Candidatus Palibaumannia cicadellinicola: one gene and its partner. The protein of the gene in region 1 binds, or shares a complex with, the protein of each later gene. Links are inferred from orthologs where the notes say so. Each region holds a gene or a part of one and is shown on either strand. Other genes may lie near its edges.

Region 1 (3,238 bases):
CTATTGCAAAAACACTACTTATTAATACCCCTGTCCGTTCCGGACAACAGATTTATGCGCGTAACAGCGATTTAATCATAACAAATAGCGTAAGCGCTGGTGCAGAACTGATTGCTGATGGCCATATTCATATTTATGGCATGATGCGGGGGCGTGCACTAGCCGGTGCATCAGGAGATGGAGAGTGTCAAATTTTCTGTAGTAATTTATCTCCAGAACTAGTCTCTATTGCCGGTGAATATTGGCTAAGCGATCAAATACCGGCAGAGTTTTCAGGTAAAGCTGGGCGTATTTACCTACACTATGGTGTACTTTCTATTAAATCTTTAATCCCTTGACAAAGGAATCATTTTATGGCACGCATTATAGTTGTTACTTCAGGTAAAGGTGGCGTTGGTAAAACCACATCTAGCGCAGCTATTGCTACCGGTTTAGCCCGTAAAAGTAACAAAACAGTGGTTATTGATTTTGATATTGGTTTACGCAATCTAGATTTAATTATGGGTTGCGAACGTAGAGTAGTATATGACTTCGTCAATGTTATTCAGGGTGATGCGACTATCAATCAGGCGTTGATAAAAGATAAACGTACCGAAAATCTTTATATTCTACCTGCGTCTCAGACACGTGATAAAGACGTACTTACTCGTTCTGGGGTGGAAAAAGTACTCAATAATTTGAATGATATGGGTTTCGACTTCATGGTATGCGATTCCCCAGCTGGAATTGAAAATGGGGCATTGATGGCGCTTTACTTTGCTGATGAAGCGATTATTACCACTAATCCAGAAGTATCATCAGTCCGCGACTCAGATCGTATATTGGGTATTTTGTCCTCAAAATCTCGCCGCGCTGAAAACAATATGGCACCAATTAAGGAGTACTTGTTGCTAACTCGCTACAACCCTGGTCGCGTTAACCGTGGCGATATGCTAAGTATGGAAGACGTAATTGATATATTGAGAATTCCATTGGTAGGTGTAATACCTGAAGATCCATTAGTTTTACGTTCCTCAAATCAAGGTGAGCCGGTAATTCTTGATACCGAGTCTGATGCTGGCCAGGCATATTCTGATATGGTTGATCGCCTATTAGGAGAAGAATGTCCCTTACGTTTTATTGAAGAAGAGACTAAGGGATTTCTGAAACGCCTTTTTGGTGGATAAACTATGGAATTATTAAATTTTTTTCTCTCTCGTAAACAAACAACCGCAAAAATAGCTAAGGAAAGATTAAAAATTATCGTTGCGGAGCAACGAAGAAGCGGTCAAATACCTCATTACCTGCCTCAGTTGAAATGCGATCTGCTTAAAGTTATCTGTAAATATGTGTCAGGTTCTCCTGAGCTACTTTCGGTGCAACTGGAAATAAAGAATGGTGATATATCCATCTTAGAGGTTAATATTATGCTACCAGAAGCAGAAGAAAGTATAAGATGTCAACAAAAATAATAAATGCAGCAAACTTATAGTAATGTTGTAAAGGTTATTAACCTTATCTATTTGTTTGAAATGCTACTTTATTCCTTAAATAAACTGGCTCTACTTTATCTACTGACTGTGCACAGCCAGTACGCCATTGCTGTAGTGCAAGTGGTAATATATCTTGGGCCGAAGGTAGTATTACATTTTGGCCATCTTTTATAGTTCGTCGCCTAAAAGCTATCAATACCGGAGAGATCATCCATCCTGTTCCTGCACAGAACCACTCTCCAGTAAGTTCTGATGTTAGTCTAACTAGTTCTTCAGGTTTTCGCACGGCTTCGTCTGCTTCACCTAACCAGACGCCTTTATTATTACGGCGATATGGTGCACAGTAAATTTCCCCCATACGGGCATCAATTGCCGTCAGAACCTGGTGGGCGCCAGTTTGTCGCCAGGCGCCCTGAGCTAGCGTTACTAGCGTTGATATGCCTATAAGCGACAAATTTGCACCTAATGCTAGTCCTTGAGCAATACTAATACTAATACGTACTCCAGTGAAACTACCAGGACCACGGCTAAAAGCGATAGTATCTAGATCTGATAATGTAATGCTAGCCTCAGCCAACAAACTATCCACCATAAGTAGTATGTGTTGAGTATGCTCACGTGGTGTTACAGCGAAGCGTTCGCTGATGGTGTTATCTATCATGAGCGCAGCTGAGCACGCTTCAGTAGCTGTTTCAATAGCTAAAATACTAGTCGACATAGATGATAAAACCCGTCAGAGAATAATCTGTTTTATATATGCAAGTTTATTCTCTAATTCTTAAATACCTACCTGCTTATAATACGATTTTTGCTAGGTGCAATCATCAGTCACATTTATTCAATAGTATTACAGGTACGCTACCAAAGTATTTATTATCAGTTATAAACCTAGTAAACCAATCCAGTAACCAAAAATTCCAATGCCAAAAAAGCTCATGATAATATATAGTGCATTTATCTTATGCTGCAGTAGCCACATGCAAGCAAAAGTAAGTAGCAATGGCACTAGACCAGGCATGAGTTGATCAAGTATGGATTGCATAGTTGTTAATGTAGTGTAGCCTTCAATATTTGTTACTTCTGATACAATGAAAGGAATATTAACATGAGTCCACTTATTAATTAATGCTCCCATAACAAATAGACCAATAATTGATGCGCCTTCAGTTAGTTTCTGTAGTAAGCCACTACTAATATCCTTAACAATATTAACCCCTTTATGGTAACCATAAGTTACACCGTAGTAACGAGTGAAAATACGTACGAGGTTGAATAAAATAAAAAATAGTAGCGGTCCTAAGAGACTACCACTTATCGCAATACTAGCACCTAATGCAGCAAAGATTGGCCGTATAGTACCCCAGAAGATCGGATCACCCACACCTGCTAGGGGGCCCATTAAACCTACTTTTAGACTGTTGATAGCAGTATCATCAATCGGCGCGCCATTAGCGCGCTGTTCTTCCATGGCCATAGTCACACCAATTATTGGCGCAGCTACATATGGATGTGTATTGAAAAATTCTAGGTGCCGTTTAATTGCTTGCTTACGAGCGTCATTATTTTCTGGATATAACCGTCGAATTACTGGCACCATAGAGAAACAGAAACCTAGTGCTTGCATACGTTCGAAGTTCCATGATGCTTGAAGTAAATTAGAACGAAGAAACACCGCGCGAATATCACCAGGCGTTAGTTTGGTTTGGCTAGCACTAGTCGTTGTTGTATCTATTGTTTTGGTTTCGCTAGTACTAGTGGTTGTCGTA
Region 2 (3,156 bases), 200 kb from region 1 along the record:
GCTGCTTTGAGCAAGGTTATTTCTTCAGCTGAACGACCGAAGTACTTGATCATGTTGTTCCAGCCCGGCGGCGCAAAGCCGATCGCAAAATTATTGATGACGATTTCACTCAGACCGCGTTGTTGAAGATAGTTATGAACTAACATTGCCTGTTTATTTAGCGATTGCTGATAAAATTTACTGAGCTGATTCATAAGCTTATAAAGGCTCTGGCGCGAATGCAACTTCTGCTGCCAATTGGAACTAAAATGCGCTTCGTATGGGACATTTAAGCCACATATTGTGGCTAATTCTTCAATAGATTCTAGAAACTCTAGACGATCATAATTCATCAGAAAATCGATGGCGTTACCATGAGAGCCGCAGCTGAAACAGTGATAAAATTGCTTTTCACTACTAACGTTAAACGAAGGGATTTTATCATGATGGAACGGACAGCAAGCAATAAAATGCTTACCCTGCTTTTTTAGCTTAACTCGTGCATCAATTAGGTCAACGATGTCAGTACGTGCCAATAAACTATTGATAAATGTACGTGGAATTCGTCCAGCCATAAGCTCTATAAAATTAGCTCTAAAACTTAAACAAGCTACTACATCTACACAGATGTAGTAACACAATCTAGCGAAGGTATAACATGGCAGAAGTATACTCTTATCTAAAAAATGTTAATTAACTTAATATAGACGAGTACGACGTGCGTTTTCACGAGCTAGTTTTTTGGTATAACGTTTTACTGCTGAAGCTTTCGCTCGTTTGCGTTCCGTAGTAGGTTTTTCATAGAACTCACGACGACGAACTTCGGATAGAACTCCTGCTTTTTCGCAAGAACGTTTAAAGCGACGGAGTGCCACGTCGAATGGCTCGTTTTCACGTACTTTAATTACCGGCATATTTTTTGTCTCACAAGAAAATAAATATTTTACAAGCAAATATTTATTTGATTACTATTTCTTAAATCGTACTGAATTTTACTTTAAGTATGCTTCTTTTGTAAAGTAATGATATTTTTGACTTGGAATATTGCTGATTGATTTACCAATTTTAGTGTAAGTGCAAATATATTATATTTAATAGGAATGATAAAAATTATGCCAGTATTAGGTATTGAGACTTCCTGTGATGAAACTGGCGTGGCAATTTATGATGATCAGCAAGGGCTACTAGCGAATCAAATTTACAGCCAGGTGAGACTACATGCAGATTATGGCGGTGTGGTACCTGAACTAGCGTCTCGTGATCACGTACGAAAAACAGTGCCTTTAATTCAAGCAGCACTATTAGAGGCTGGACTACAGGCAAAAGATATCAACGGAGTTGCGTATACCGCTGGACCAGGACTAGTTAGCGCGCTGATGGTAGGAGCTACCGTAGGATGCGCGCTAGCCTATGCATGGAGGGTACCGGATATAGCTGTGCACCATATGGAAGGTCATTTGCTAGCACCGATGTTGGAGGCTAATCCTCCAGATTTTCCTTTTGCCGCGCTGTTAGTATCTGGTGCGCATACTCAACTTATAGCGGTAACAGGCATCGGTGAATATCAATTACTAGGTGAGTCTATAGATGATGCTGCAGGTGAGGTATTTGATAAGATAGCTAAGCTACTTGGTCTCGATTATCCAGGAGGACCTCTGTTATCACTAATAGCACAACAAGGCGTTGCAGGACGCTATACTTTTCCGCGGCCTATGACTGACCGCCCTGGTCTGAATTTCAGTTTCTCTGGATTAAAAACCTTTGCTGCTAATACAATAAATGCGGTCGCTAGGAATGCACAGACTGATGCCGATGTGGCGCGGGCATTCGAAGATGCGGTAGTAGATACGTTAGCAATTAAATGCCGCCGTGCGCTAGATCAAACTGGTTTACAAAGACTAGTAATTGCAGGCGGCGTTAGCGCTAACCAGACGCTACGTACGCGTATGAAGGAGATGATCGAACAACGGGGAAAGGGAGAGAAAGTATTTTACGCACGACCTGAGTTATGTACTGATAATGGTGCAATGATCGCATACGTTGGCATGGTACGGTTACCATCCTGTACCAAGAGAAAGAGTCAATTAGCAGTCACAGTACGCCCACGTTGGCCACTAGAAGAGTTAACAACCGTAAGAACCTAATCAATTTGTTCAGACAAAAAATTATATTTGTGACATATCATGGAATTTAACACGTGGATATTATCTTTATTGAACAATTAACCGTAATGGCCTTCATTGGTGTTTATGACTGGGAGCAGCAATATTTGCAAAAGTTAGTTTTCGATTTAGAACTTGGCTGGGATAACCTACCAGCAGCGCGTAGCGACAATATATCTGATAGTCTGAGCTATACCGATGTTAGCGAAACTGTATTGTCTTTAGTTAGTAGTAATTGTTTTACACTGATAGAACGAGTGGCCGAAGAGGTAGCGGAACTACTAATCACTAAATTTTCTCTCACCTGGGTACGCATTAAAGTAACTAAACCAGGAGCTGTGCCGCAGGCGGCAAGCGTCGGCGTCATTATTCAGCGTGGACAGAAAAAATGACATCTTTTGATCGTTATGATTTGAGGTAAATGTAATATGGCAGATATGCACTGGTTAGTAATTGCGTTGATACTTGGCCTAGTAGAAGGAGTAACAGAATTTTTACCTATCTCCTCTACCGGACATATGATATTAGTAAGTAATTTACTAGGATTAAATGACGATAAGACGAAGACCTTTGAGATTATGATCCAACTTGGCCCCATTTTAGCGGTAGTTGTCATTTTCTGGCGTCGGTTATTTAGTCTGATCGGCATCAACTTTAATAGTGTCAGTAGCGATCGTAGGTTGCATCTCAATCATATTATACTGGGCATAGTACCATCTGTAGTATTTGGATTAATGTTTCACAAAAAAATCAAATCTCTTTTTGAACCAAAATACGTGATGTATGCGTTGGTTGTTGGTAGTCTGTTACTACTAGCAGGTCAATGGCTGAATCCTAGAAAACCCCGCGCTACTAGTATTGACGATATTAGCTATCGACAAGCTTTTTTTATCGGCTGTTTTCAATGTTTTGCTTTATGGCCTGGTTTCTCACGTTCTGGTGCGACAATTAGTGGTGGCTTATTGGTAGGAGTAAGCCGTGATGCTGCGTTTGAGTTTTCCTTTATTCTAGCTGT

Evidence for each region.
Region 2: the proteins of tsaB (region 1) and tsaD are in contact, whole or in part, in a solved structure (PDB 4WQ4), measured with the Escherichia coli proteins. The link is inferred for Candidatus Palibaumannia cicadellinicola from one-to-one orthologs.

The regions. Positions count from the first base shown.
Region 1 is NZ_CP008985.1:512,658-515,895, forward strand. The notes cover bases 343-3,238. They hold tsaB (tRNA (adenosine(37)-N6)-threonylcarbamoyltransferase complex dimerization subunit type 1 TsaB), read right to left. Parts: upstream 2,191-3,238; coding sequence 1,495-2,190; downstream 343-1,494. Other genes in these bases: minD (septum site-determining protein MinD), read left to right, coding at 354-1,166; minE (cell division topological specificity factor MinE), read left to right, coding at 1,170-1,451; IM45_RS02490 (PTS mannose transporter subunit IID), read right to left, coding at 2,353-3,238. In the rest of the region: septum site-determining protein MinC, read left to right, coding at 1-338. UniProt on the Escherichia coli protein: Required for the formation of a threonylcarbamoyl group on adenosine at position 37 (t(6)A37) in tRNAs that read codons beginning with adenine.
Region 2 is NZ_CP008985.1:715,748-718,903, forward strand. The notes cover bases 294-3,107. They hold tsaD (tRNA (adenosine(37)-N6)-threonylcarbamoyltransferase complex transferase subunit TsaD), read left to right. Parts: upstream 294-1,091; coding sequence 1,092-2,123; downstream 2,124-3,107. Other genes in these bases: dnaG (DNA primase), read right to left, coding at 294-554; rpsU (30S ribosomal protein S21), read right to left, coding at 678-893; folB (dihydroneopterin aldolase), read left to right, coding at 2,177-2,533; bacA (undecaprenyl-diphosphate phosphatase), read left to right, coding at 2,570-3,107. Outside these bases: more of dnaG, read right to left, coding at 1-293; more of bacA, read left to right, coding at 3,108-3,156.